One region of the Nonomuraea sp. 10N515B genome, then DNA from elsewhere that is predicted to be linked to it. Evidence: predicted binding sites of a transcription regulator. Region 1 holds the regulator's gene; each other region holds the start of a gene.
What was found. The regulator LexA, encoded in region 1, represses DNA repair genes until DNA is damaged. The targets are predictions, from matches to a motif close to TCGAACANNTGTTCGA.

Region 1 (5,456 bases):
GTCTACGACTCGGTGAACGCCACCACCTTCACCCTCGTCCGCGCCAATGCGTACACCCCGCCGTCCGGCCTGATCCGCGACCCGAGCGTGCTGCGGCACACCGACGGCTACTATTACCTCGTCTACACCACCAACTGGACCGGCGACACCATCGGCTTCGCCCGCAGCGCCGACTCCGTGACCTGGACCTTTCTCCGCAACGTCACCGTCGGCCTGAACGGCGCCACCGGCAGCACCTGGGCGCCGGAGTGGTTCAGGGACTCCGACGGCAGCGTCCACGTGATCTACTCGGCGTCCACGACGGGCACGGCAGGGCAATTCCGGCCCTACCGGATCACTGCCGCGAACAGCGCCTTGTCGTCGTGGAGCGCCCCGACACCCCTGGGCATTCCGGCGAACTACATCGACAGCTTCGTCGTCAAGGTGGGCTCCACGTACCACAACTTCCTCAAGAACGAGACGACCAAGTACATCGAGCACGCCACCGCCACCTCGCTCAACGGCCCCTGGCAGTTCACCGGCACGGGGAACTGGGCCGGTTGGGGCTCGGGCCTGGAGGGCCCGGCGCTGACGCGGCTGCCGGACGGCCGGTGGCGGATCTACTTCGACAACTACACCGGAGGCCGCTACTACTACGCCGACAGCTCGAACCTGACCTCGTTCGGCGCCAGGGTCGAGCTGGCCGGCCTGTCCGGCACCGCCAGGCACTTCACCGTGCTGCGTGAGGACGTCGGCGACACGACCGCGGTGCCCACCGGCAACCGCTCGCTGCGCTCGGCCAACTTCCCCGACCGGTACGTACGCCACCGCGACTACCTGGCCTACGTGGACCCGCTCAACTCCGCCAGTCCGCTCGCCGACCGCAGGGACGCCACGTTCGCCGTCGTCGCCGGGCTGGCGCACGCCGGCTGCTACTCCTTCCAGGCCGTCAACCAGCCCGGCTACTACCTGCGGCATTACAACATGCGGCTGACCCTGCAACGGGACGACGGGTCGGCGATCTTCAAGGGCGACGCCACGTACTGCGGGCGGGCCGGACTGGCGGGCGGGGGCACGATCTCGTTCGAGTCCTACAACCTGCCCGGCCGCTATCTGCGGCACTACAACTACGAGATGCGGCTGGACCTGTGGGCGTCCGGCTCGGTGTTCGCCGGCGACGCCTCCTTCACCGTCACCTCGCCGCTGTCATGAACGCCACCCTCCGCAGGGTCGCCGCCCTCGTCCTGGCTACGCTCCTCGCCGTGATCGCCAACGTGACGCCCGCGGGCGCCTCGCCCGCCGTCCAGTACAGCAACCCACTGGCCGCCCAGCGCGCCGACCCGCACATCTTCCGCCACACCGACGGCTACTACTACTTCACCGCCACCGTCCCCGAGTACGACCGCATCGTGCTGCGCCGGGCCACCACCATCCAGGGTCTGGCGAGCGCGCCGGAGACGGTCATCTGGCGCAAGCACACTACCGGCGAGATGGGCGCGCACATCTGGGCGCCGGAGATCCACTTCATCAACGGCAAGTGGTATGTGTACTTCGCGGCGGGCCGGGCCGACGACGTGTGGCGGATCCGGATGTACGTCCTGGAGAGCTCCAGCGCCAACCCGCTGACCGGCGCCTGGACCGAGCGGGGACGGATCACCACCCCCTGGGACACCTTCTCCCTGGACGCCACCACCTTCGTCGCGAACGGCGTGCGCTACCTGCTCTGGGCCCAGCAGGAGCCGGGCATCGCGACCAACTCCAACCTCTACATCGCCCGCATGGGCACCAACCCCTGGACGATCAGCGGTCCCACGACCCGGCTGACCGTGCCCACGCTGGCCTGGGAGACCCGGGGCTACAAGGTGGCCGAGGGGCCCTCGGTGCTGCAGCGCAACGGGCGGCTCTTCCTCACCTACTCCGCCAGCGCCACGGACGCCAACTACTGCCTCGGCCTGCTGACGGCCTCGGCGTCAGCGGACCCGCTCCAGGCGTCCGCCTGGACGAAGAGCTCCAATCCGGTCTTCGCCTCCAGCGCCGCGACCAGCCAGTACGGTCCCGGCCACAACTCCTTCACCACGTCGGAAGACGGGCAGAGCGACATCCTCGTCTACCATGATCGCAACTATCGCGATATTTCAGGCGATCCCCTGAACGATCCCAACCGGCGGACCCGCGTACAGAAGGTGTACTGGCGGGCGGACGGCACTCCGGACTTCGGCATCCCGGTGCCGGATGGGGCGACGCCGGTGCGGCTCATGTCGTACGACACGCCGGGATCGGCGATCAGGCACTACGACTACAGGGCCCGCCTGGAGGCGAACGTCACGCCACTGGCGGACTCCCAGTTCAGGATCGTCACGGGGCTGTCCGGGACGGGGACGGTGTCGCTGGAGTCGACCAATTTTCCCGGGTATTACCTGCGGCATCGCAACCATGAGGCGTGGGTGGAGCGGCGCGACGGCACGAGCCTGTTCAACGCCGACGCCAGTTTCCACCGGCGGGGCGGGCTCGAGGGCTCGGGCACGGTCTCGTTCGAGTCGGTGAACTTCCCCGGGTATTTCGTGCGACATCGGGGCGGACAGGTGTGGCTCGAGCGGAACGACGGGACCAGCGCCTTCCGGGACAGCGCCAGCTTCATCCTGGAGTGACGCCCGCCTTTGGGGCTGTGGGGCTGACGTCGGGGGCCCGTGCGCGCACGTGGCCTCCGACGCGCCGCCGGGCGCGACGGCTCGTGTGCCGGGTGATGGTTCGCGTGCCACACGACGGTTCGTGTGCTGCGCTCCGAGTCGCGCGCGCCGCGAAGCGAGCCGGCGAGGTCGGCGGTGCGGTGCCGTGCCCCGTCAGTGCATGTTGTGGCGCGCGCCGGAACGCGGCGCGGCGAGGTGACGCGCGCCCAAGCCGCCGACCTGGTCAGAGCCGGCGCAGAACCGCTACGACCTTGCCCAGGACGGTGGCCTCGTCACCGGGGATGGGCTCGTAATTGGTGTTGTGCGGGACGAGCCAGACATGGCCGTCCTTGCGCTTGAAGGTCTTGACGGTGGCCTCTCCTTCGATCATGGCGGCCACGATGTCGCCGCTCTCCGCCACCGGCTGCTGGCGGACGACCACCCAGTCGCCGTCGGCGATGGCGGCCTCGATCATGGAGTCACCGGCGACCTGAAGGAGGAACAGCGTGCCTTCGCCGACGAGCTGCTTGGGCAGCGCGAAGACGTCCTCGACGCTCTCCTCGGCCAGGATCGGACCACCGGCGGCGATGCGGCCGACGAGCGGGACGTAGGCGGCCGTGGGACGGCTGATCGTCGCCTCGTCATCCGCAGCGTCCGGGTCCACCCACAACACCGGCTCGCCCGGCAGGCGCACCTCAAGGGCGCGCGGCCGGTGCGGGTCGCGTCTGAGGTAACCCTTGCGCTGCAGCGCCGTCAGCTGATGGGACACGCTGGACGTGCTCGTCAGCTGCACCGCTTCGCCGATTTCCCGCATGGAGGGCGGATAGCCGCGCTGTTGCACCGAGTCGCGAATCACTTCGAGGATCTTGCGCTGCCTGGGCGTCAGGCCCAGAGAGTCACGTCTGCGCACCGCGAGGTCGCTGACCCCGTTTGCGTCATCCCGCTCGGTCATGCCCTGCCTCCTCGCCCGGCCGCCCGCCTCACCGGCGGACCTGCCGTTCTGTGGTCTCGATGTCGCACACAGCGACGTTATCGCTGTTGAAGATCATCTTCAAACAATTGTTCGAGTCTTCCTCGAAATTGTCGCCAGTGTGGTGTACAACATCGTACGGGAGTTCGATCGACACCGTGTTCGATTTGCTGATCTTTATTCGGCCTTTTCCTCAGGCCACACGGCAGGAGGTCATCCATGCGAACGACCACAAACACGAACACGACCAGCGAAGACGCCAAGCGGCTCACCCTCATTGCCGATGCTACGCAGAGTAAGGACCGACGGGGAGACAATACGCGGACCGAGATCGCTTCCCGTGGAAATTCCGGTAAGAGGTTGGGGCTCCGTTCGAGTGATGGGGCGAGGCGCGGAGGGCCCTCGCCGGACGCGGCGGCGTCCCGGGGTCGGGGGAGGCCTCGCCTGCGCCTCGTCCCACCGCCGCATCCAGGGACGAATGCGGACGACACCCCCGCATCGAGCGGCCAGGGTCGCCGAGAGCACGGAGCCGGTACGGGTCGGGGAGGGCCTGGAACCGGCGGGAGCCCCGGCGCTGCCGCGGGGCGCGGCAGGCTCGGGGCGAATGCGGGGCCCGGCGGTGGCACACCCCGCGGAAGACAGGCGACTGGCACGAGGTCGGGCGGCGCTGCTGGCGGCGGCGCTGGGACTGGTGCGAGGCGGGGCAGCAGTGCGGGCGGCGGCGAGGCTGGTGCGAGGCTGGGCGACGCCGCGGGCGCTGGGGCTGGTGCGAGCCTGGGCGAGGCCGCGGGTAGCGGCGGGGCTGGTGCGAGCCTGGGCGGCGATGGGACCGGTGCGAGACTGGGCGGCATCGCGGAAAGTGGCGGCGCTGGGACCATTGCGAGGCAGGGCGGCAGTGCGGGCAGCGGCGGCGCTGGCACAGTTGCGAGGCAGGGCGGTGCCGCGCGGAGCGGCGGTGTTGGGGCTGGTACGAGGTCGGGCAGCGTTGGGACTGATGCGCGGCTGAGTGGCGCTGGGACTGGCGCGAGGCTAGGCGGCATTGTGGGAGGCGGGGACGCTGGAGCTGGTGCGAGGCGGGGCGGCAGCGCGGGCGGCAGCGGCGCTGGAGCTGGTGCAAGGCTGGGCGGCGCCGCGAGCAGCGGCGGGGCCGGGACTCGTGCTGGGATCGGTCGTGGTGTGGAGCGCGGCGGGCCCGGGATGGGCAAGAGGCGTGGCGGGTCGGTCGCGGGCAGGATGCGGGCCAAGCCGGCGGCGGGAGTCGGGCCGGGAACGCCTGGGTCGCGTCGCCGGCGGGGAGGCGGCGGCGGCGCGAAGAGCGCTGATCGCCGGTGGAAGCGCAGGGCCGGTGCGCGACATGATCGTCGCGCGGCGTCGCGGCTTGAGCGTCGCGCCGCGCCGCCGGTGCGGCTGACGCGCCGAGGACGGGCCGTGCTGGTGGTGGCGGTGGCGTTACTGTCCCTGGGCGGGTTCTGGCTCGGCACACGTGCCGTCAGCCATGCGGCGGTGAAGGTCGTCGTTCCCAGCACTGCCGGGCTGCCGTGGGTGGAGGTCCGCCAGGGGGACACGCTCTGGGCCATCGCCGACGTGCTCTCCGGAGGCGAAGATCCCGGAGCCGTGGTCGCGGAGATCAAGCGCCTGAACGGGCTCCCCGACTCGATCATCCATCCCGGCACGCGCCTCTATGTCCCGAGGGACATCGCCGGGGTGGTGCGCTGATCGGCGCGGATCCTGACGACGTCGTGCGGGTGGCAACGTCGTGCGGGTGGCAACGTCGTGCGGGTGGCAACGTCGAGGGTGTCGTCTCGTGAGGTGACAACGCCCAAGGCGGGCGGCGTGAAGGC
Region 2 (5,456 bases), on a different contig from region 1:
AGGCCAGCCGGAGCAGCTGAGCGTGGAGGTCGAGCTGCTCGAGGGCCGCAACGTCACCCAGGCGCTCGCCGCGACCTCGTGGCTCCCCGGCGAGATGATCATATGCGCTTCCAGTGACACCGGGCCACTCAGGCGGGTGTTCCTCGGAGACACCTCGCTCAAGATCGTACGGGCCTCGACCTGCCCTGTCATGATGCTCCCCCGCCGGCCCTGACTCGGCGGTCCCGCTCGGCAAACTATGACGAAGTAGTGTTACCACCGGGACATGAGGGGCTTATGTGGCGTTCTCTACCGGACCGGATTCGGCATCTTTTTTCCAATCAGCTTGACCTTAGGCGTCCACCCCTTTACCGTCACTGTGCGTAACCACCCTTCGCGGCGATCCGGGGTAAACCCCGAGCCATGGCTACCGATGGTGCCGAACCTCGCACCGTACCCCCGGTGGCCGGGGCATACGCCGCGAGGGAGCACAATCTACTGAGAGCAACACATACGAGAGCCGGGGGGCCACACAATGCCGTCTGAGTACGCAAAGTCGCTGGGTGCACGACTGCGCGCCATCCGCACCCAGCAGGGCCTGTCCCTGCATGGAGTCGAGGAGAAGTCGCGCGGCAGGTGGAAAGCCGTGGTCGTGGGCTCCTATGAGCGTGGCGACCGAGCGGTCACGGTGCAGAAGCTTGCCGAGCTTGCCGACTTCTACGGGGTGCCCGTATCCGAGCTGCTACCGGGCGGCGCCGCCCCGAGCCCGCTCGGGCCGACCCCCAAGCTTGTGATCGACCTGGAGCGGCTCGCGGCGCTGCCGAAGGAGAAGGCCGGGGCCTTGGCCAGGTATGCCGCCACGATCCAGAGCCAGCGTGGCGACTACAACGGCAAGGTCCTGTCGATCCGCCAGGAGGACCTGCGCTCCCTGGCCGTGATCTATGACAAGTCGCCCAGCGAGCTGACCGAGGAGCTCATCAGCTGGGGCGTCCTGGACGCCGAGGCCCGCCGGGCCGTCGAGTCGTTCTGAGGCCGCCGCCTGACCAGGCCGGCTCTCCGGCCTCGGGTCACCGCCTGACCCGAGGCCGGTCAGTCAGCACGAAGGAGCTCGCCACGCGCCGGCGGGCTCCTTCGTCATGTCCGGCACGCCAACGGGCTCAACCCGTGCCGGTTGGCCATGCCTCGTCGCCGGAGTCAGGCGAGTCGGTCAGTCAACCGGCGAGGGGGACGTCGATCGGGAGTTGTGGCTGGACGGGGACGCCGAGCAGGTCTTCGACCGTGGAGACGAAGGTGTCCGCCTCGGCCATGATCTCCTCGGCGTCGGCCGCACTGATCCTGCTGACCATGCCCGCCTCCGCGGCCGCACGTTTGGCGGCGCTCACCGAGAAGTAGGCGGCCCACTCGGACAGGTGCGGCTCGGCCTCGGGCAACAGCTCCCATGCGCTGCGCAGCCTGCGCCTGCGGCCCTCCATGGGACGGGGGCGGGCGGCCAGGATCGCCGCCGCCGCTCGTAGGGCCGCCAGGTGGGCGGCCACATATCGGGATGCCGGGGTGCGAGCGCTGGTCGCCTCCGCCAGGCAGGAACGTGCGTCGGTCAGGTGTGCCCGAACCGCAGGCGACAGCCGGGGCCCGGGTGTGTCTCTAGGCCTTGGTGCCATCTTGCGCGCCTCCTTTGGAGTCGTGGGCGGCGGCCGGCGTCCCCGCCGGTGGAGCCAACACTTGCAGACGCCACCGACATTTCCGCCAGGCTGGCCGGACGAGGAGCTTCCCCTCTCCCCGTCCGGCCAGGACACGCCCGCTCGTCTCCGCCGACGACGAGGACGTGCCCTTCGCCCGTGGAGCCTGGCCGCGGGGCTCGCTTGGGGAAGCGAACGGCCCGCGACCAGGTCCGGGTGACGCTGAGCCGCGAGCCTCACCGCCACTAGGTCGAACATAATTTCGATCACCCTCGGTGTCAACTATCCCACGAACATAGGTTCGATGAGCATGAGGGAACCATCGACACGCCGTCCGAGCGCGAGCAAGCCGTCGCCGCAGGATCGGGTTGCGGCGACGGCGAGCGGTTCAGGGGGTCTTCAGGGTGCGGGCGTCCGGGTCAGGAGGCGGAGATGGCGCCCGACGGGCACAAGGTGACGGCACGCCGGACGGCGTCCTCAAGCTCCGGCGGCACCGGACTCCGCAACACCACCACCGTGCCGTCGTCCTCACTCTGGTCGAACACGTCCGGCACCGTCAGCGCACACATGCCCGCGCCGATGCACACCGTCGTATCTGCCTTGACTTCCATAGTGACCTACCAAGTGACAGGGAGGCGGTGCACTCCATAGATGCTCATGTGCGAACGCATCGGCACCTCCTCAGGTGTTACGGCCAAGCGTAGGCCAGGAAAGCGACGCAGCAGCGCAGGGTAGGCGATGCGCATCTCGGCGCGGGCGAGCTGCTGGCCCAGGCACTGGTGAATGCCGTGGCCGAAGGTCATGTGCCCGCCGGCGGGCCGGGTGACGTCGAGCGTCTCGCCTCCGGGGAAGCGGGACGGGTCGCGGTTGGCGGCGGGCAGGCTGACGGCGACCATCTCGCCCGCCTTGATGAGATTGCCCTCGATCTCCAGGTCCTCGAGCGCGAGCCGGAACGGGCCGAGGTGGATGATCGTGAGGTAGCGCAGCAGCTCTTCGACGCCGTTGTCCACCACCGCCGGATCGTCCCGCATGGCGGCCAGCTGGCCGGGGTTGGTGAGCAGCGCGTACGTCCCGAGCCCCAGCATGTTGGCGGTCGTCTCGTGCCCCGCCACCAGCAGCAGGAAGGCGACCCCGGTGAGTTCCTCGTCGTTGAGGTCCCCGCCCTCGATGAGCCCGCTGAGCAGGTCGTCGCCGGGCTCCTTGCGCTTGCGCTGGATCAGCCCGTGCAGGTAGCCCATCGTGCTGGCGAGCGCCGCGAGCGCGTCCTCGGCCTTGGTCTCGAGATTGACCAGCACTTTGGCGTCCTCGTGGAAGCGCGCGCGGTCCTCGTACGGAACCCCGAGCAGCTCGCAGATCACCAGCGACGGGATCGGCAGCGCGAACGCCTGCACCAGGTCCACGGGCCCGCCGGCGGCCTCCATGTCGTCCAGGCAGGCGTTGGTGATCTCCTCGATCCTGGGTTCGAGCATCTTCATCCTGCGCACCGTGAACTGCCCGGTGAGCAGCTTGCGATAGCGGGTGTGCTCGGGCGGGTCGGTACGCAGGAACATGCCGGGCGGCAGCCGGAACCCGCCTTTCTGGGCGAGCTCCGCCCTGGCGGGGATCGCCGGGTGCATCTTCTCGGGCCGGTTGGAGAAGCGCGGGTCCGCCAGCACCGCACGGGCTGCCGCGTAGCCGGTGACCAGCCAGCCGAGGTGGCCGTCGGTGTATCTGAGGCGGTGCATCGGCGCTTGCCGGCTCAGCTCGGCGATCTCGTCGGGCGGGTCCAGCGGACGCTGGCGGTCGATGGGAAGGGTCAGATCGGACATGCCGTGGCTCCTTTCCAGCTTCGTCCCTCAAGAAAACCTCAATCAGTGCAAATTTTCAATGGATGAAGAAGATAACGTCATGCAGTAAAGTTCGCCCATGGCAGGACTGCGGGAGCGCAAGAAACAGCGCACGCGCCGGGCGCTGATCGATGCGGCGCTCCGGCTGTTCGAGGAGAAGGGCTATGCCGAGACCACGCTCGCGGAGATCGCAACGGAGGCCGAGGTGTCGACGCGGACGTTCTTCAGCTACTTCTCCGGCAAAGAGGATCTGATCTTCCACGACAGCGCTGAGCGGCTCGAGCTGATGCTGGCGCTGGTGGCGAGCAGGAGGCCGGAGGAGGCGCCCACCTCGTTGCTGCTCCGGCTCATCGACCAGAGCCTCGTCTGGGCGGCCCAGAGCGGGGAGCTCACGTTCGAGGAGGCGGAGCTGCGCACGCGGCTGGTCATGACCGAGCCGGCGTTGCAGGCCCGGGGGCTGCTGCTGTTGTTCGACAGCCAGCTCAAGCTGGCCGAGGCGCTGCGCGACGCCTTCCCGGGCGAGGTGGACCTCGTCGAGGCGGCGGCTGCGGTGGGCGCGCTGATCGGCGCGGTGAAGCTGGCCGTGATGGCGAACCTGGGCAACGACCGTTCGATCGACCAGATCATGCGGACCGCCCGCCGCGCGGCCGAGCTCGCGCTGGACGGGCTGCGCGCCCTGGACGAGAGGGCGGCTTCCCGCGTGCGCGCCGATCGGCACGGGATGGCAAGCTGAAGCCCCGGAGCGGAGAGGAGCACGCATGGCGCGAACCGGGCTCACCCTGCTGGCGCTGGGTCCGGTCCTGGCGGCGGCGTACGCGGCCGTCAATCATGCTGCCATCCGCACAGCCGCGAAGGCCCAGGTCAACGGGCCGGAGTGGGAGGGCGGCAGGGTCGGCGCCGATGGGCTGACGTCGCTCGGCGTGGAAGCCTGGCGGGTGGTCTGGTGGACCGCCCTGCTAGCGGGCGTGGTCGCGGTCGCCTACGCGGTCATCGGGGTGCTCCTGCGGCGGCCCCGGCGAGGACGGGCGCTGCTGCTCGTGTTGTCGGGCTTGTTCATCGTGCCGTACGTGCTGGGGTTCGCGGTGGCGTTCCTCAATCCCGTACGGCTCCTCGCCGGTCTCTACGACGCGGCTGATTTCGCGGCGGGCGTGCCGTCCTGGCAGCCCGCCACGGCGTTCCTCATCGCGGCTGCCGGGGTGGCACAGGCGGCCGGGCTGGTGCTGGCGGCCCGGGAGGGCAGGCGCGCGGCCGGAGCGACGATTTCACCGTCGCCGCGATCACGTCCAGCGCCGGCCGCGGCTCCAGAAACGCGGGCAGGTCGCTGCGCCGAGCCTCCAGCAGATCGGCATTGATGTTGGAGAACATCGAGATCGTGTGCCCCGCCTGATACGCCTCCAGCCCGGCCAGCAGCGGCCGCACCTCGCCCAGGGGCACGGTCCGATACTCGACGGGCCTGCCGAGCGCCTCACTCAGCACCTCGGCCAGATCGTGCCCGCCGACCGCGCTCACCCCCTCCAGCTCATACGTCCTGCCCGCGTGCCGCCCCGGCGCGCCCGCCGCCAGGTCGGCCCAGGTCTCGGCGGCCACGCGCACGGCAACGGCGGCCAGGTCCTCGCGCGCCACGACCGGCAGTCCACCGTCGCCGAACGGCGCCGCGAACACCCCGGTCTCCGCCGCGGACACGGCGCCGGTCAGCGCCATCCCGGCTGCCAGCTCGGCGTACAGGCCGTTTCGCAGGACGGTCACGTCGAACGGGGCCTCGGCCAGCCGTGCCTCCGTCCACCGGTGCGCGAGCGCGATGGTGAGCAGATCACCGGATCCGGCCAGGCTGGTGTAGATCACGTGCTTGACGCCCGCGGCGGCGGCCGCCCGCACCACAGCGCCGTGGCGGGCCAGGACGACGTCGTCCTCGGCGTAGCCGGCCGACACGAACACCAGCACGTCCACGCCGGCCAGCGCGGCCTCCAGCGTCTGC
Region 3 (5,456 bases), on a different contig from region 1:
TGGAACGGGAGCTGACCGAGGCCTCCGTGTACGCGCTGAGCTCGCGGTTCGAGGGGCTGCCCATGGTGATGATCGAGGCCATGACGCACGCGCTGCCGGTGGTGGCGTTCGACTGCCCGACCGGGCCCCGGGACGTGCTGAGCGACGGCGTGGACGGGGTGCTGGTGCCACCCCGGGACGTGGACGCGCTGGCCGAGGCGCTGAAGCGAGTCCTCGCGGATCGTCAGCTGCGGGTGCGAATGGGGAAAGAGGCGGCGAAAACGTCTCGGGCGTACGCGCCGGAACTCGTGATGCCCTTGTGGGAGGATTTGTTCTCTGAGCTGATGCAGGGCGAGCGCGTGACGGACAGTTTCTGGAGCGGCAGCAGGTAGAGCGCGGTTTCTTTAGACATTCCCCGAAAGATCTACCTATCGGAATCCGCGAGGCTATCGGCCTTCTTGGGCGTTTTATCCCTTAATTTCGCTTATATCGGCAAAAGCACCTTCAAGGGCGGTGCAGTCTGGGTCAATGCGTACCCGGAATGCCATCCTGGCTGCCTTGGCAGGCATTGTCGCCCTGGTCACAGGGCTCGCCGCGCCCGCACACGCGAGCGCGTCGCCGCTCCTTCCCGTCACCGCCGTCGACGCCCCCACGGTGTACGGCCGCGCCGCCTACCTGCTCGACGCCTCCTCCGGCGAGGTGTTGTTCGAGGACAACAGCGCCGAGCGCATGCCGATCGCCAGCCTCACCAAGACGATGACGGCCTATGTCGTGCTGAAGACCGCCAAGCCGACGGACGTGGTCGAGATCGCTCCCGCCGACGTCACCTACGCCGAGGACGGCGGCGGCACCACCGCGGACCTGCGCGCCGGCGACCGCCTCACGGTGGACGAGCTCCTGTACGGCCTGATGCTGCCCTCCGGAGCCGACGCCGCGCACGCCCTGGCCCGCACCTACGGCCCCGGCGTCGGCGGCTTCGTCGCCAAGATGAACGCGACCGCCCGCGGGCTCGGCATGACCGACACCCGGTACGTCAACGCCGACGGCCTCCCCATGCCGGGCGGCGACGGCTACTCCACCGCGCGCGACCAGGCCCTGCTGGCCGCCAAGGCGCTGGAGCTCCCGCTGATCAAGGAGACGGCCGGCACCCGGTACCACTCGCTGGACGCCAACGGTGAGCACCGCTCGTACAGCTGGCGCAACACCAACCGGCTCCTGCGGACGGCGCCGGACGCGATCGGGCTGAAGACCGGGTTCACCCGGGCGGCCGGGTTCTGCCTGGCGTTCGCGAGTGAGCAGGACGGGCGGCGCCTGGTGGGCGTACTGCTCGGGGAGTCCGACTCCAGCCGCCGCTTCGCCACGGCCGAGGAGTTGCTGACCTGGGGCGCGAGCCGCCAGTCCGCCTGACGCCCGGCGAGCCGCGACGTGGTCTGGGCCTCCGGTTCGGGCGGCACGGTGCTGAGGACCGTGGACGGCGGCCGGACCTGGCAGAACGTGTCGCCGCCCTGCAGTTCCGCGACATCGAGGCGTTCGACGCGCGCCGGGCCGTGGCGCTGTCCATCGGCGAGGGCACGGACTCGCGGGTCTACCGTACGGAGGGCGGCGGACAGACCTGGACGGAGACGTTCAGGAACGACGAGCCTCGGGCGTTCTACGACTGCCTGGCGTTCTTCGATCCCCGGCACGGGCTGGCCATGAGCGACCCCGTGGACGGCAGGTTCCGGATCCTGGCCACGGAGGACGGTGGGCGGAGCTGGCGGGTGCTGCCTTCTGACGGCATGCCGGAGGCGCTGCCGGGCGAGGCCGGGTTCGCGGCGAGCGGGCAGTGCCTGGTCACGGCCCGGCGGCCGGGACGTGTGGCTGGCCGGCGGCGACTTCCGGCCGGACCAGCAGTCACCCAGCGCGGGAGCGGTGACCAGGGACGGCGGCGCCACCTGGCAGCCCGCCGCCGCGCCGCCTCCGGCGTACCGGTCGGGGTGACGTGGCTGCCGGACCCGCCGTTCGCCGCTGTCGCGGTGGGGCCGTCCGGCAGTGAGCCCGCCCCGCCGAGCAAGTGCTGCCTGCGCGGGCACGGTGCCGCGCGGGCGGCGCCCGCTGAGGTCAGCGGACGCCGCGGGGACGGAACTGGATGCTGATGCGCGGCCCCGTGGGGCGGGTCGTCTTCGGGATGGCGTGCTCCCACGTGCGTTGGCAGCTGCCGCCCATCACGATCAGATCCCCGTGGCCGAGGTCGCGCCGGATCGAGGGGCCGCCGCCGCGCGGACGGAGCAGGAGGGGCCTGGGGCAGCCGACCGAGACGATCGCCACCATCGTGTCCTCGGTGCTCCCCCGGCCGATCGTGTCCCCGTGCCAGGCCACGCTGTCACGGCCGTCCCGGTAGAAGCAGAGCCCGGCCGTGCGGAACGGCTCCCCGAGCTCCTCGCCGTAATGGGCGTTCAACGCGCGCCGGGCGTCGTCGAGCACCAGGTCCGGCAGGGTCTCGTCCTCGTCGTAGAACTTCAGCAGCCGGGGCACGTCCACCACCCGGTCGTACATCCGCCGCCGCTCGGCCCGCCACGGCACCACCTCGGCGAGCCGCTCGAACAACGTGTCGGCACCCGACAGCCAGCCCTGCCGCAGATCGATCCAGGCGCCGTGGGCGAGCTGCGTCCTGCGGACGGCGGCGCCGAGCAGCCCGACGCCGAGCTCTTCGTCCAGACCCAGCAGAGATGCTTGGAACGCGGCTGTCATAGTGCCGAGTGTAGGCCATGGTTCAAACACATATTCGACAGTATGAGAAGGTCGCTTTCGCCGGCGCGCCATGCCAGGCTGGCAGGCGCCGGACACGAGTGGCGTCGCCCTCAGACCGCGCCGTGAGGTGAGGAGGCCACCCACCGCTTCGTCACGCGAAGGACCAACGCCATGCTCACCACCCACTACCTGCCGGGCACCCCCTGCTGGATCGACGTCAACAGCCCCGACGTCGACCATTGCGCGGCCTTCTACACCGGGCTGTTCGGCTGGCAGTCGATCACGCTCGGGCCTGAGCACAGGGACTACCGCCTCTGCCAGGTCGACGGCAAGACGGTCGCCGGGATCAGCCACGCCACCGAGGACAACCCGGCCGCGGCCTGGCTGACGTACTTCCGGACCCCCGACGCCGACACCGCCGCCAAGACGATCGAGCAGGCGGGCGGCACGGTGGTCGCGCCGCCGCGCGACATCGAGGGGCAGGGCCGGATGGCGGTGTTCGCGGATCCGGCGGGGGCCAGGTTCGCCGTGTGGCAGCCGGGCGAGACCAAGGGGCTCGGGATGGTCACGGAGCCGGGTTCGCTCGCCTGGGCGGAGCTCTACGTCCCCGACCTCGCCGCCGCGCGCTCCTTCTACCAGGCCGTCTTCGGCTGGTCCATCCGTGATCTGCCGATGGGCGACCTGTCCTACCCCGTGGTCTCCCCCGCCGGGGGCGGCGAGGAGACGTCCATGGCCGGGCTCGCCCAGCTGGAGCCGGGCGACACCCCGCACTGGCTGCCTTACTTCGAGGTGCCGGACTGCGACGCCACGGTGGCCATGGCGCAGCAGCTCGGCGGCACGGTGCGGGCTCCGTCGATGAGCGTGGAGGACGTCGGGCGCATGGCGTTCCTGACCGACCCGCACGGCGCCCGTTTCGCGGTCATCACCAGCTCGGCGTGAACGCGTGGCCGCCGGCTTCAGGTGAGCGAGGAGCCGGTCGGCGCGTGGGTCAGCCGCCGCACGCCGCGAACACGAAGGTGTCCTTCAGCACCGTGTAGCGGTCCCTGATCGTGGCCGCGCCGGTCCGGGTGTCGATCTGGACGATCGTCACCTTGGTGGAGTTCGACAGGTGGCGGGTCAGGTGGAGGGTCACCTGGGTGTCCCCCGTCCAGTCGATCATGTCGAGGTCGCCGGCCGGCAGCTTGATCTTCTTGCGATCGGTGACCTGGTCGGACTCCAGGTCGTACAGCACCAGCTCCGGCTTGTCCCCCTGCACGAGGTTCGCCACGGTACGCCCGTCGGCGGCCAGCGCCTGCGGCCCGTTTGCCGCGACGACCTGCGGCGGCGTGGCGCGATGCAGCCGCTCGCCCGCGTCGCTGTAGACGATCAGGTCGGTGACGGACTCGTCGTCCTCGAAGGTGGCGAGGACCTCGTCGCCGTCGGCGCTGAAGCCCTGCAGGCCCAGGTCGGACGGCAGGGTGCCGAGCCGGTCGCCGGTGGCGGTGTCGAAGACGAGGGTGGCGCGGGGCTTGTTGCTGAAGACGGCGGCCAGCCGGCCGCCGTCGTCGGAGAGGACCAGCGTCGTCTCGTTCTGGCCGACCCGCGGCAGCGCGTCCTTGGGCAGCAGTATGACGCCGCCGCCGAGCGTCCGCACGGCGAGCCTGCCGGTCTTGGTGAGGTACGCGACCCGCTGCCCGTTCCCGCTGACCGCGATGGGCGCCGGGAAGTCGCGGGTGGGCCTGCCCTTGGCGTCGAGGGCGACCCCCTGCGCGTCGCGCAGCGTCATCTGCGCGCCGCCGTGCATGACGAGCCGCCAGCCGCCGCACGGCCGGGGCTGCTCGTCCTTGTCCGCGCAGCTCTTGATGGAGGCGTACCTGATGCTGTCGTGGTGCGGATCGGCGTGCGCCACCGCCGGGGCCGTCGCCAGGGCGGCGAACGCGACGACGAGGGTCGCGAAGATCTTGGTTCTCATGTGGATCACTCCCCCGCGGCGAAGTAGGCGTGCCTGGTCTTGCTGATCGTGTACGTGTCGGCCTGCGTGGCCTCCCGGGACTGCGGGTCGACGGTGAGCACCCGTATCACCGCCGGTTGCCCGTCCTCGCCGCTCTGCACGACCACGTTGAGCCGCCCGTCCGCGCTCCACCACGGACCGTACGGCACCGCGCCGGGACTGACGGGCAGGTCGGCGGCGGCCGAGAGATCCCCGGTCTCCAGGTCGTAGATCCGCACCCTGGGCGGCCGCTTCGTGTGCGTGTCACCCGTCGTGAACGTCGCCACGGTCTTGCCGTCAGGGGCCAGCGCGTGCGCGAGGGCGTTCGCGACGACCTGGGGAGGCGTGCTCGTGATGGGGGCGCCGCCGTCGAGGCGGTAGGCGTACATGGCCGTGGTGTTGTCGCGCTGGAGACGGGTGGCCAGCACCTCGTCGCCGTCGCCGCTGAAGCCGAGAATCGTGTCCGCGGCGGGCAGCGTGGTGATCTTGCCGGTGGCGACCGTGATGACCTTGGTGGGCAGATGGGTGGGATCGTCCAGATAGTCGATCAGCACCTTGTCCCCCGCGGGTGACAGCTCGACGCCGATCTCGTCGGTGCCGACGCCCTTGGGCACCGACGACTTGGGCAGCACCGTCGCCGGGCCGCCGGCGGCCGAGCGGACGACCAGGCGGTGGTCGCCGGCCCGTTCGTAGGCGAGCACTCGCCCGTCCCCGCTGATCGCGAACGTGCCGGACTCGCGGACGTCCTCGCCCGCAGCGTCGATCGTGGTGATGGCGG
Region 4 (5,456 bases), on a different contig from region 1:
GCGGCCGATGTCGCGCACGGTGTTCAGCGCGACGCTGTACGGCGAGAGCCGCCGGCGGATGTCGGCGAGCACCTCCCGCTCCCTGGCGCCCATCCGGTCGATCTTGTTCACGAAGATCAACGTGGGCAGGCGCATCTTGCGCAGGGTCGTCATCAGGACCCGGGTGTGCGGCTGGACGCCCTCGACGGCCGACAGCATCAGCACGGCGCCGTCGAGCACGCCGAGCGCCCGCTCCACCTCGGCCACGAAGTCGGCGTGGCCGGGCGTGTCCACCAGGTTGACCCGCAGGTCACCGAGGCGAAAAGAGGCGACGGCGGTGCGGATCGTGATGCCGCGCCGGCGTTCGATCTCGCCGGTGTCGGTCTGCGTGCTGCCGTCGTCGACGCTGCCGAGCCGGGGGATGACGCCGGTCTCGAACAGCAGCCGCTCAGTGAGACTGGTCTTGCCCGCGTCTACATGCGCGAGGATGCCGATGTTGAGGATGTGCATGGGTGCTGGAGCCCTCGAGAACTCTCGTGCCAATGGGGCGCTGGGAGAATCCGGGGCGGCCTCGCATCACATGCTCCTGGTCGTCGGGCCTGCAGGTCCCGGCCATCGTGCCACCGGTGGGCTCGCGGATGCGAGCGATTTAAGCCCGGCGCGCGTGTCGGCCGTCGGCCCGCACGGGGGACCGCCCGACCGGCCCGGGTGCCGGCCGGGCGGACGGCGTCACAGCAGGCGGAGCTGCTCTGGGGCCGGCGCGGCCGCGGCGGGGCGGGGTGGGAGGCGGCGGGCCATGGCCGGGGTGGCGCGGCCGACGCCGAAGCGCTCGGCCAGCTCCTTGACCTGCGACGTGATCCGCTGCTGGTAGGCCTTCGGCGCGTAGGCGCCCCGCCCGTAGAGCTCCAGGTAACGCGGCACCAGACGGGGGTGCTCCCGCGACAGCCAGGTCAGCCACCACTCCCGCGCCCCCGGCCGCAGGTGCAGCACGATCGGGGCGATGTGGGTGGCGCCCGCGTCGGCGATCTCCTTCACCGTACGTTCGAGCTGGGCGGGGGAGTCGGTGAGGTAGGGCAGGATCGGCGCCATCAGAACCCCGCACGCGATGCCGTTGTCGTTGAGCGTGGCGCAGACCTCCAGCCGCCGGCGCGGGTTGGGCGTGCCGGGCTCCACCGCCCGCCACATCTCCGGATCGACGAACCCGGCCGACAGGTTGGCGCTCACCTCCGTCACGCCGGCCGCCTCGGTGAGCAGGTCGAGGTCGCGCAGGATCAGCGTGCCCTTCGTGAGGATCGAGAACGGGTTGGCGGCGTCGCGCAGCGCGGCCAGGATGCCGCGCATCAGCCGGTAGCGGCCCTCGGCACGCTGGTAACAGTCGACATTGGTGCCCATGGCGATGTGGTGGCCGCCCCAACGGGGCGAGGCGAGCTCCTTGCGGGCCAGCTCGACGGCGTTGACCTTGACGACGATCTTGGAGTCGAAGTCCGCTCCGGCATCCAAATCCAGATACTCGTGCGTTTTTCGGGCAAAACAGTAAATGCAGCTATGGCTGCATCCGCGGTACGGGTTGATCGTGTACTCGAACGGCACCCGGCTTGCCGCCGGGACGCGGTTGACGATGGACCTGGCGCGGATCTCGTAGAAGGTCATGCCCGTGAACTCGGGCGTGTCGAAGGTGCGGGTGGCCGCGCCGCGGGCGAAGAGCGGCGCGGCAGGATCGTCCTCGGCAGGCCCTGTCAGGCGCAGGTTGTCCCAGCGCATGACATGATTAGAACAAAGGTTCGAGCTTGATCGCAAATGGAAAAGAGGGTGCAATTACCTAGTCAGGCTGGGGCTAATGATCTTCATGGTTGGGCAGAAAGACGCCACAGAGCTTGCGTTCCGGAGGTGCACCCATGGCCTGGTCGCAGGACGAGGAGCGGATGCTGGCCCAGATCGAGCAGCACCTCGTCGAGGACGATCCGCGACTCGTCGCACGGCTGGAGTCGTTCAACGAGCGGGTCCGTCGCAGCGAGGCGAGGTCGACAGGGCAGTCCGAAGGCCGGCGACGGCCGCGCCGCTCGACGGTCATCATCCTGATCAGCTGGTTGCTCATCGCCACGCTGGTCGCCACTCTTCTGATCATGGTTCTCCGTCACGACGCCGCCGCGCTCGCCTTCGCGCTCTGAGCATCACCCCGTCGTCCACGCGCGCTGGACGACGTCGTAGCCGATCACGGTGATCCCTTCTCGCCGCAGCAGCTCGTGCGCCTGGGGTGAGGTGAGGAACGCGTAGTCGCTGCCGCGGACCCGCCATCCGTGCGGATCGACCGTGCGCGACTCCTCGCCGCCCAGGGCGGGATGCACGGCCCACTCGCTCAGGCCCGGCGGCAGGTCGCGCAGCAGCCGGGCGTACGCGGCCGCCTTGCCGTCCAGGTCCAGAGAGAAGCTGTCGACGAAATCGTGGTCGACGACCGGCAGGCCGCGGGCGCGCAGCAGCGCGCGGGCGGGGTCCAGCCAGGCCCGCACCGCCAGACCGTACTCGCCGGCCAGGGCCGCGGTCAGCTCGAACACGTCCTCGCGCCCGCCGTCGGCCAGGCAGTGCCAATCCAGATGGGAAGGCGCCAGGCCCGCGTCCAGCACGGCGTGGATCTGGGCGCGGAACTCGGCCTCGAGCTCCTCGATCCGGGCGCGGTCGAGCAGCTCGGGGATGCGGTCAGGGGTGAAGAACCCGCCCGTCTCGTCGAGCAGCGACGGCACCTTTCCTCGGTCGGTGAGCGGTCCCCACGAATGGCCGGGCAGGTCGCACACCAGGGTCAGGTGGATGCCGAACGGCAGCTCCGGCCGGTCGCGCAGCAGGGCCATGGCGTGACCCGCGGCCGGGCACGGCGTCATCAGGCTGCACGAGGCGGCGATCCCGTCCTCGATCGAGCGGACGGCGGCCTCGTTGACGTCCCGGTACATGCCGAAGTCGTCGTTGTTGACGATCAGCAGGCGTGCATCCGGCGGGAATCCCAGCAACGCGCTGGAGGATTGTGCAGGCATCTCCTCAGCGTGATCTCCGTGAAGGCCCTGCACAAACGATTTTCAGTGCAGCCCGCGTTTCCCCGGCGCCCAGAACGGCTTGACCTTGATCGACGTACGTGGCCAGTTGCGCTCGCGTACGAGAAAGTCCCTGATCATCTGGCACGTCCTGGCCTCGCCGGCGAGGTAGGCGGCGCCGGCGTTGCCCGGCAGGGCCAGGCCGGCGACCGCGGCGAGTAACGTGCCCGAGGAGGCGGCGGGCCCGCCCGCTCGATGCACCCGGCGCAGCTCGTGCGGTCCCGGCATGGGCGGATCGTGCTCGGCCGAGTCGCTCTCCAGCACGCCGTGCACCTGCGCTCGCGGTCCCAAGGCGCGGATCATCGGGCCGAACGCCGCGCTCGCCGTCTCGTCGCCGGCGAATAGGTGGAACGGCGCCTCGTCGCGGGTGAAGAAATCGCCGCGCGGCCACCAGAAGGTCACCGGATCGCCGGGCGCCACCTCGCGCGCCCAGCGCAGCCCGATGCCGTCCCCGCCGTACAGGTGCGCCCGCAGCTCCAGGCCCCGCCGGTCGGGATCCAGCTCCCAGATCGTGTACGTGCGCAGCGTGTCGGCGGGGCGCAGGATCCCCTGCACCGACAGCGGGTCGTTGAGCTGCACCCTGATGTGCTGGCCCGGCCGGTAGGGGAAGGCGATCGGCACGCCGGTCGCCAGGCGGATGCGGCGCATCGTGGGCGTGACGAGCTCGGCCTCGGTGACCGTCGCCGTCATGACGTACTTGGCGAAGGCGCCCGCGAGCGGATTGCGCGTCCTGCTCATCCCGAGATCTCCTTTATGCCAGTAGATTTACTTAGAGGCATTAAGGAAACATAGATGCCCTAGGATGTCAACGGACGGGTCGGGAAGGGAGAACGATGGTCGCGCAGGGCAGGCGTGCGAGAGTCCGGCAGGCGACGCTGGCGGAGATCCGCGCGACCGCGCGCAGGCTGCTGATCGAGCAGGGGTCGGCCGCCGTGACGATCAACGCTGTGGCCAGGGAGATGGGGATGAGCGGGCCGGCGCTCTACCACTACTTCGCCGGTCACGAGGAGCTGGTCGGGGCGGTCACCGTGGACTTCATCCGCGAGCTGACCGAGGCCATGGAGACGGCGCGGGAGGCGTGCCCGCCGGGGGATCATGGCCGGCGGCTGCTGGCGACCTGCCGGGCGATGCGGACGTGGGCGATCACGCACCGGGCGGAGTTCGGCTGGGTGTTCGCCAGCCCGATCACCGGCGAGCGGCGGCCGGACTCCCCGCGCGAGCTGGCCGGCCACGACTTCGGGCAGGTCTTCCTGGAGGAGGTCGCGGCGTTGTGGAAGAGCCGGCCGTTCCCCGTGCCCGCCGAGCTGGAACCGTCCATCAGGGAGCAGCTCCGGGCGTACACGGCCTCGCCCGGGCACGAGCTGCCCGTGGAGGCCGTGCACGTTGTCCTGTCGTGCTGGATCAGGCTGTACGGCCTGCTCTGCATGGAGGTGCTCAACCAGCTCGACTTCGCCTACACGGACCTGGAGCCGGTCTTCGAGGAGTGCCTGCGGGAGATCGCCCCCAGGCTCGGGCTGGACTACGAGGCCCCGGCGTCCTGAACGCGCACGACCGGCTCGTGGCGCACCGGGAAGTTGACCGAGGAGGCGATGAAGCAGGCCTTGTGGGCGTCGGCGTGCAGGCGGGTGGCGGTCTCGGCCATCTCCGGCGCGGCCACGGTGACCTCCGGGCGCAGGACGACCTCGGTGAAGTGGCCGCCGTCCGCGGTCTCGGCCATGGTGCCGACGGCGCGGTCGACGTACGCGGTGACCACGACGCCCGCCGCCGAGCACCGGTGCAGATACGACAACATGTGGCACTGCGACAGCGAGCCGACCAGCAACTGCTCCGGGTTCCAGCGCGCCGGGTCGCCGCGGAAGGCGGGGTCGGAGCTGCCCGGGAGGGTCGGCGGGCCGTCGGCCGACAGCTCGTGGTCGCGGCCGTAGTCGCGGTAGCCGCTGGTGCCGGTGCCCTTGTTGCCGGTCCAGGTCACGACCGTCGGGTACGTGTGCAGGCGTGTCATGCGTGATCTTCCTTGTCGCGTCGGGTGGTGGTGCGGGTGTCGAGGACGTGGGCGCGGGCGATGGCACCGGCGTCCTCGGGGCGCCCGCCGGCGATCGCGGTCACCAGCCGCTCGTGCTGAGCCGACACGTGCGCCGGCCGGGACGGCGGGACGAGCGAGTGCAGGGTGGACACCTGGATCTGGTCCCAGATCCGCTCCAGCGCCCGCAGGGCCATCGCGTTGCCCGCCAACTCCGCGATCGTGCGATGGAAGCGCCGGTTGAGCCGCACGGCGTCGGCGAGGCGCCCTTCGGCCGTGGCGGTCGCGGTCAGCGTCGCGACCTCGCGCAGCGCCCGCAGGTCCGCGGGGGCGATGCGGCCCTCGCGCTGGCGGGCGGCGGCCAGCTCGGCGGTGAG

Region 2: the regulator LexA is predicted to act here: its motif matches at 1,906-1,921, upstream of ACTWQA_RS30775 (SAV_6107 family HEPN domain-containing protein).
Region 3: the regulator LexA is predicted to act here: its motif matches at 2,732-2,747, upstream of ACTWQA_RS13480 (alpha-ketoglutarate-dependent dioxygenase AlkB).
Region 4: the regulator LexA is predicted to act here: its motif matches at 1,749-1,764, upstream of ACTWQA_RS39805 (Rv2578c family radical SAM protein).

Annotation. Positions count from the first base shown of each region.
Region 1 is NZ_JBQQBQ010000006.1:153,491-158,946, reverse strand. It holds gene ACTWQA_RS10975 (glycoside hydrolase family 43 protein) at 1-1,191, shown strand, start outside; gene ACTWQA_RS10970 (family 43 glycosylhydrolase) at 1,188-2,627, shown strand; gene lexA (transcriptional repressor LexA) at 2,890-3,597, opposite strand; gene ACTWQA_RS10960 (LysM peptidoglycan-binding domain-containing protein) at 5,044-5,331, shown strand.
Region 2 is NZ_JBQQBQ010000023.1:110,696-116,151, forward strand. It holds gene ACTWQA_RS30765 (universal stress protein) at 1-214, shown strand, start outside; gene bldD (transcriptional regulator BldD) at 515-1,009, shown strand; gene ACTWQA_RS30775 (SAV_6107 family HEPN domain-containing protein) at 1,191-1,637, opposite strand; gene ACTWQA_RS30780 (ferredoxin) at 2,075-2,266, opposite strand; gene ACTWQA_RS30785 (cytochrome P450) at 2,273-3,463, opposite strand; gene ACTWQA_RS30790 (TetR/AcrR family transcriptional regulator) at 3,561-4,214, shown strand; gene ACTWQA_RS30795 (NmrA family NAD(P)-binding protein) at 4,661-5,456, opposite strand, start outside.
Region 3 is NZ_JBQQBQ010000007.1:330,402-335,857, reverse strand. It holds gene ACTWQA_RS13495 (glycosyltransferase family 4 protein) at 1-371, shown strand, start outside; gene ACTWQA_RS13490 (D-alanyl-D-alanine carboxypeptidase family protein) at 538-1,386, shown strand; gene ACTWQA_RS13485 (WD40/YVTN/BNR-like repeat-containing protein) at 1,527-2,114, shown strand; gene ACTWQA_RS13480 (alpha-ketoglutarate-dependent dioxygenase AlkB) at 2,080-2,709, opposite strand; gene ACTWQA_RS13475 (VOC family protein) at 2,881-3,648, shown strand; gene ACTWQA_RS13470 (hypothetical protein) at 3,698-4,660, opposite strand; gene ACTWQA_RS13465 (TolB family protein) at 4,666-5,456, opposite strand, start outside.
Region 4 is NZ_JBQQBQ010000039.1:1,647-7,102, forward strand. It holds gene ACTWQA_RS39800 (GTP-binding protein) at 1-489, opposite strand, end outside; gene ACTWQA_RS39805 (Rv2578c family radical SAM protein) at 709-1,740, opposite strand; gene ACTWQA_RS39810 (DUF3040 domain-containing protein) at 1,875-2,147, shown strand; gene ACTWQA_RS39815 (polysaccharide deacetylase family protein) at 2,151-3,002, opposite strand; gene ACTWQA_RS39820 (siderophore-interacting protein) at 3,045-3,797, opposite strand; gene ACTWQA_RS39825 (TetR/AcrR family transcriptional regulator) at 3,893-4,600, shown strand; gene ACTWQA_RS39830 (OsmC family protein) at 4,579-5,061, opposite strand; gene ACTWQA_RS39835 (GntR family transcriptional regulator) at 5,058-5,456, opposite strand, start outside.